Linked DNA regions of Sinorhizobium fredii USDA 257. The protein of the gene in region 2 interacts with the protein of the main gene of each other region in a pairwise test. Links are inferred from orthologs where the notes say so. Each region holds a gene or a part of one and is shown on either strand. Other genes may lie near its edges.

The links. Proteins that work in one complex are often made in the same cells at the same time.
Region 1: the proteins of USDA257_RS27160 (region 2) and USDA257_RS11015 interact in binary tests that used the Escherichia coli proteins (3 or more experiments, as listed by UniProt). The link is inferred for Sinorhizobium fredii USDA 257 from one-to-one orthologs.

What each region holds. Positions count from the first base shown.
Region 1 is NC_018000.1:2,382,734-2,385,813, forward strand. What follows is about bases 1-2,971. They hold USDA257_RS11015 (AraC family transcriptional regulator), read right to left. Parts: upstream 1,969-2,971; coding sequence 1,033-1,968; downstream 1-1,032. Other genes in these bases: USDA257_RS11010 (LacI family DNA-binding transcriptional regulator), read right to left, coding at 1-963; USDA257_RS11020 (alpha-glucosidase/alpha-galactosidase), read left to right, coding at 2,166-2,971. In the rest of the region: more of USDA257_RS11020, read left to right, coding at 2,972-3,080. UniProt on the Escherichia coli protein: Transcription factor that regulates the expression of several genes involved in the transport and metabolism of L-arabinose. Functions both as a positive and a negative regulator.
Region 2 is NC_018000.1:5,781,552-5,785,356, reverse strand. Bases 404-3,350 are described here. They hold USDA257_RS27160 (tyrosine recombinase XerC), read right to left. Parts: upstream 2,370-3,350; coding sequence 1,437-2,369; downstream 404-1,436. Other genes in these bases: USDA257_RS27155 (GNAT family N-acetyltransferase), read left to right, coding at 2,515-3,350; USDA257_RS27165 (TraB/GumN family protein), read right to left, coding at 404-1,318. Also shown: USDA257_RS27170 (DUF2867 domain-containing protein), read left to right, coding at 1-246; more of USDA257_RS27165, read right to left, coding at 239-403; more of USDA257_RS27155, read left to right, coding at 3,351-3,429. UniProt on the Escherichia coli protein: Site-specific tyrosine recombinase, which acts by catalyzing the cutting and rejoining of the recombining DNA molecules.

The sequences.
Region 1 (3,080 bases), 3.4 Mb from region 2 along the record:
CTTCTTGGCAACCTCGCGCCCGGAAAGGCGCTCGAGCAGCAGGTCGACGGCGGTTTCGCCGATCAGTTCGGCCGGAATCTTCACCGTGGAAAGCGGCGGCCCCAGAAACTGGGCAACGGGAATGTCGTTGAAACTCGCCACGGCAATGTCCTCTGGGATGCTGAGGCCCATCTCGCGAATGGCCCGATAGGCGCCGAGCGCCATGTTGTCGTTGCAAGTAATCAGGACCTTCGGCGGATTGGGCTTCGACAACATCGCCTTGGTGAGCGCGTAGCCGCTGTCGGGTGTCATCCGCTCGACCATGCACAGAGCCGGATCGTAGAGCCCGGCCTTTACCATCCACTCGATATAGGTACGGCAACGGCGCTCCGAATGGATGTTTTCGGGTTCGTGGAAAGCATCGATCCAGCCGATGAAGCCGATCCGGCGATAGCCCATGCCGTGAACCGCTTCCAGGAGCCGGATCATTGCCATCGCGACGTCGCTCAACACGCTGTCGTCCGCATCTCCGGCCGGCGCGTAGTCGGCAAAGACGAGGTGGCGGCTGTGGCGGCGCAGCCATTCGAGCTGCTCGCCATAGTAGTGGCCGACGGCGACGACGCCCGAGGCGCCCTCGAGGATCGCCGCCTCCGGGGGGCTGCCTGTGTGGAAGACCTTGACGATTTCGCTCTTCAGTGCCTGGCACCGGCTTTCGATGCCGAGCCGCACGCCGACGTAATAGGGGTCGGCCAGTTCCTGGGCCGGCTCGAGGAAATGCACGAGGGCGAGCTTGACCCCGACGCCGACACCTTGAGCCGCCCGGCTGCGGTTGCGCGGCGTCGCGTAATTGAGCGCTTCTGCCGTCTCGATGATCGCCTGGCGCTTCTTCGTGGAGATCGACAGTGTCGGATCGTAGTTGAGAACCCGCGACACGGTCGCCGAAGAGACGCCGACGGCCGCTGCGATTTCCTTGATTGTCACCATTCCCTTAGGTCCCGCCAGTCAGCCACGTACTTCGTGCGCTGTGTTTAGTAAAATTTTATCGCGAAGATTTCAATCGCAAGCCGCAGCCAGCGTTGTAACCGATTCGCTTATCTTGGTGGTTTTCGCCGGCACGCTCGCATACATGCCGGTGGTGCGGAACTCCGTCGGGCTCGCGCCGAATACCCGGCGGAAGACCTTGGCGAAGTAGTTGGGGTCCTCGAAGCCGGACAGGATGGCCACTTCCTTGACCGGCAGGTCCGCGGTCTTGGTCAAGAGCTTCACCGCCCGCTGCAGCCGCTTCTGCAGCACGAACTCGGCGGGCGGCATGCCCTCGCTTGCCGCGAAGACGCGCGAGAAGTGGGCGCGGCTCAAGCCGGAGACGTGGGCAAGTTCTTCGACCGGCAGCGGCTTTTCGAGATTCGCCAGGATGTGGTCGATGACGTGCTGCATCTTCCGGTACTCTTCGCTGATGACCGGATGCGATCCGAAGACGTCGTCATAGAGCGTCATCGCCGCCTCATAGGCGATCGCCGAGGCGCGTCCGGGCGTTTCGCCGCCGTCAATGAGGCGGAGGCTGCAGTCGGCCAAGTGCTCGACCGTCTCCGGCTGCAGCTTCAGGACAGGGCCGGTGACGGCGAGAATGGAGCGGTGGATGCGCAGCGCCTCCTCGCCGTTCATCGAGATCCAGAAGAACTCCCAGCGCCCGCCGTCCTCCAGCCAATAGCGGTGATTGTGCGGCACGAGCAGGAGCAGCGTGTCGCCCTCACGCACGCGAAAGCTGCGCTGTTCGTAGCGCAGGTTTCCGGCGCCGCCGATCGTGTGCTGCAGCACCGTGAACGGCGTCTGGCCGCGCTTGCGCCCGTCCCAGTCGTAGCTGCCGTCGGTTCTGATTTCGTAGCCGGTGCTGGTCGGCATCGTATGCAGGCTCTGTCTTCCCCGCGGCAGCGAAACTGTCCGCATCACCGGCCCGCGGTCGATCAAATGCTGCAGCACAGAATTACCCATGAAAGCACAATCCCTCTCTAGTCGCGCTCCGGATTATACACATAATGACCACAGATCGCGCAAGACGCACGGCTAACCGGCGTTTGAAGCAAGGGTTTTCGGTGAGGACGGCCCGCCGAATGCGGCCGGATCAATTCGATGAATTGATTTTACCCTTACAGCGCGAAGATCGCCATTGCGAGGAGGCATAAACGAAAATGGGCAGCTTCAAAATCGCCATTATCGGCGCCGGCAGCGTCGGTTTCACCAAGAAGCTTTTCACCGACATCCTGTCCGTGCCGGAGCTCCGCGACGTCGAGTTCGCCTTGACGGATCTGAGCGAGCACAATCTCGGCATGATCAAGACGATCCTCGACCGGATTGTCGAGGCGAATAATCTTCCGACACGCGTCACGGCAACCACAGATCGACGCAAAGCGCTCGAAGGCGCTCGCTATATCATCAGCTGCGTCCGGGTGGGCGGCCTCGAGGCCTATGCGGACGATATCCGCATTCCGCTGAAATACGGGGTCGACCAATGCGTCGGCGACACGATCTGCGCCGGCGGCATTCTCTACGGCCAGCGCAACATTCCGGTCATCCTCGATTTCTGCAAGGACATCCGCGAGGTCGCCGAGCCCGGGGCCAAGTTCCTGAACTATGCCAACCCGATGGCGATGAACACCTGGGCGGCGATTGAATATGGAAAGGTCGACACTGTCGGTCTCTGCCACGGCGTCCAGCACGGCGCCGAGCAGATCGCCGAGATCCTCGGCGCCAAGGACGGCGAGTTCGACTATGTCTGCTCCGGCATCAACCACCAGACCTGGTTCATCGACGTCCGCCTCAACGGCCGCAAGATCGGCAAGGACGAGCTCATTGCCGCCTTCGAGGCCCATCCGGTCTTCTCCAAGCAGGAGAAGCTCAGAATCGACGTCCTGAAGCGCTTCGGCGTCTATTCGACCGAAAGCAACGGCCATCTCTCTGAATACCTGCCCTGGTACCGCAAGCGCCCTGACGAGATCACCAAATGGATCGACATGTCGGACTGGATCCATGGCGAGACCGGCGGCTACTTGCGCTATTCGACCGAGACCCGCAACTGGTTCGAGACCGAGTATCCGCGCTTCCTC
Region 2 (3,805 bases):
CCGATCCTCAGCGGCAGCGATCGAGAGATGGTCCTCGGCCTCGACGACCGGCATCTGGATTTCCGGATCGTCGTGGAGGTGCACGACGGGCCGGCCGACAGCCAGGTGATCGGCGTCACGACGCTGGTGCGCCGCAGGAACCTGTTCGGCTATTTCTATCTCGCCGCGATCACGCCCTTTCACAAGGCGATCGTTCCGGCCTTGCTCGCTCAAGTCAACGAACCGGCGCGCCGGCCGGTCAGTTGACCGGCGTGAGGGTGAAGCCCTGCTGGCGCAGGAGTTCGACAAGTCCTTCCTTGCCCGGCAAGTGCAGCGCGCCGACAGCCATGAAGACGTTGCCCTGTTTCAGGATGGGTTCAGCCCTCACCGACATGATCCGGTTGCGATCGATGATGATTCGCTGCTCGAAATCGGCGTAGCCGAGATCGCCGGGCGAGATCTTTTCGGCCACCGACCGCATCATCGGCATGATCATGCCGGTGTCGCCGGCGAGATAGAGGTCGGTCATCGTCGCCAGCACGTCGTCGATCGTCTTGCCGAGCGCGAGCGTGTCGATCAGCGCCCTTAGATGCCACTCGACGGGAAGCGAATCCATCGCGGAAAGCTGCTCGACCAGGCTTTCCAGTCCCTTCAGCGTCTTGCCCTGGCTCACTGCATCCTCGGCGAGCTTCTTGTCGAGGAACGATGCGCCCGCAGCCTTGCGGCTGAATTCGCAGGCCGGCAGGGCGACGAAGCTGGCGATCATCCAGGGCTTCATCTTGGCGACCAGCGGCAGGGGAATGCCGCGCGCCTTGAGGCCGTTTTCGAGAAGTGCTCGGTCCTTCGGCTCCAGGAAATCGTTAATCGTCCGGTTGTCGGCGAACATGGTGAGATCGGGGCGCATCATGATGGCGGCGCTCGCCTTTCTCTCGTCGATGATCTCGTCGGATTCGACGACGACGGTCCGCGATCCGGCATAGGCTTCCGCGCCGCCGGCGGGCATGGCCAGCACGCGCGGATCGGTCACATGCATGGTGCCGAGCAGGAAGGACGGCGCCAATCCTTGCCCTTCGATCCTCCAGAGCAGGCCCTTGCCGTTCGGTACGGCATCCGCCTCGCGGCGTATCGCCGCCAGACGGGCCGGATCGGACCGCTCGAGACCTGCGAGGATATTGCTGCCACCGCAGTCGTCGCCTTCCGCGGCCTCGGCCTCCGAGACGGAGAGCAAGGCTGCGAGGAGGCTTGCGGCCAACAGCACGTGCATGAGTGCGATCAGCCACGACAGGCCGTCGGCCGCCTTGGCCGCGAAATCGCGAACGGGTCTGGTCATCGTCATCATGAGTGTGACACTAAGCCCCCTCCGTCACAGCTTCCTTAACGCGCTTGGTTAACGCGCGAGCCTGGCGATTGTAGAGCCGGATGAAAAAAAGCGTGAGCGTTTTTGGATCTTGCCCCTTTTAGGCGCGCGGATGGGCTCGATCATAGATTTCCAGCAGCCGTGCCGAATCGACGCCGGTATAGACCTGCGTCGTCGAGAGACTGGCATGGCCGAGCAGTTCCTGGATGGTGCGGAGATCTCCGCCGCCGGCGAGCAGATGAGTCGCGAAGGAATGGCGCAGCGCATGCGGCGTCGCCGAATCGGGAAGGCCAAGGGCAGAGCGCAGCTTCTGCATCTCGCGCTGGATGATCGCCGGCTGCAGCTTGGCGCCGCGAGCGCCGCGGAAGAGCGGCTCTCCAGAGCCAATATGATAGGGGCAGAGTTTCCGGTAAGTCGCCACCGCCTCCATCGCCGCGGCGATCAGCGGGACGATCCGGGTCTTGCCGCCCTTGCCGGTGACGCGCAGCGACGCCGCCCCTGAAAAATCGTCGGGCGTCAGGTCGAGCGCTTCCGATATGCGCAATCCGCAGCCGTAGAGGAGGGTGAGCACGGCCGCGTTGCGGGCGACGATCCACGGCTCCTCGGCAAGCTGCGCATCCGCCGTCACGACCTTCAGGGCATCCCGATCGGTCAAGGGCTTCGGCAGCGACTTCGGCTGTTTCGGCGAGCGCACGGCACCGGCGCCGGCGGCGTTGGCAAGGCCGTTTTTCTCGAGGTAGCGCAGGAATGAGCGCAGCCCCGCAAGCCCGCGCCCAAGCGTGCGCGCGCCGGCGCCGGCCTTGCGGCGCTGGGCGAGAAAGCCGCGCAGATCGGCCGGCCTGAGCGTGCGGATATCTGCGAGCCGGGGCGGTCCGGCGAGATGCCCGGTTAGAAAGGCCAGGAATTGCCGCGTGTCCCGCTCATAGGCCTCGATCGTCTTGTCGGCCAGGCGGCGTTCTTCGGCAAGGTTTGCAAGCCACCGCTGACGCTCCGCCATCACCTCGGGATGGCCTATCACTAGAAGTTCGTTCATTGTCGGTCCGACGATCGCTCTTTGACTGTTTTCCATTGCCGAGCATGCCGCCGGGCCCTTATGTTTTCGCTAACATCCTCTTGGAATTTGTCATTCTTCGATCATATTGAATTGCGATCTTCGGTCAGCAACGGCGGATGGGACCATGGCGAGACGTGATTCGGCGAGCGCGCTGGCGCATTTTGCAGAGGCAGTTGCGCTGGTCTCGCAGGGGCGGCCCGGTCATATCGTCGACACGCTGATCGCCGAGCGCGGCCAGAAGATCGTTCGCCATCCTCTGTGGCCGGTGATGCGGCCCTTTCTCCACACCTTGCTCAACTACCGCAAGGCGATCGAGTTCGCCAATTCCGTCGCCAATATGCCGGGCTTCCAGGCTTTCGAACACTTGAGCTCGCTGCTCGATCTCGACATCCGCGTCGACAAGGCGGAGCGGATTCCGGCACGAGGTGGATTTCTCCTCGTCAGCAACCACCCGACCGGCATCGCCGACGGCATTGCGGTTTTCGATCTCTTGAAGAGCCGCCGCCCCGACATGATGTTCTTCGCCAATCGCGACGCCATCCGCGTCAATCCACGTTTCGTCGAGATGGTCATCCCCGTCGAATGGCGCGAGGAATACAAGAGCAAGCTCAAGGCGCGCGAGACTTTGCAGGTCACCAACCGGGCGATTGAGGAAGGTAAGGCAACCGTGCTCTTTCCGTCCGGTCGCATCGCCTACTGGGCCGATGGGCGCCTCAATGAACGCCCCTGGAAAAGCTCTGCCGTCGGCTTTGCCCGCAAGTACAACCTGCCGATCCTGCCGGTGCATATGAGCGCGCGCAATTCCGGACTGTTCTATTGGTTCGCCAAATGGTCGACGGAACTGCGCGACATGACGGTGTTCCATGAGCTCCTGAACAAGAAGGGCGACCTTTTCGATTTTCGCGTCGGCAATCTCATCCCTCCGGAGGCGCTTGATGGCGACCCGATGGAAGTGACCCGCTCCCTCGAGCGCCATACGGTCCTCGAGCTTGCGCGCGATAGCGACGCCGTTTTCAACGCACTGCCCCATTTTGGCTAAGCCGATTATGCAGTTTTCTGCCCGCGCTTCTGCCGAAGAAACGAAAATCGGGACCTGATGGTTCTGTGGCGCCGCCGATCGGCTAAGACTTGTCCATGCTTGCTGCGCTCGATGCTTGCCGAGAACTACCGTTCGCTGCGATCGATCCGCATGGATCTGACCGGGGTCAACCTCTTCATCGGCGAGAACGGCGTCGGCAAATCCAACCTTTACCGCGCGCTGCAGCTCGTCCAATCGGCCGTGCGCGGAAAGCTTGCCTATGAGATCGCCAAGGAGGGCGGCATGTCCTCGGCGGATGACGAGGAAGTATAGCTCGCCGGCTGCCCACTTCGCTATTTGGAAGAAATCCAAAAGTCCGGTGAAATGACAAAAGGGC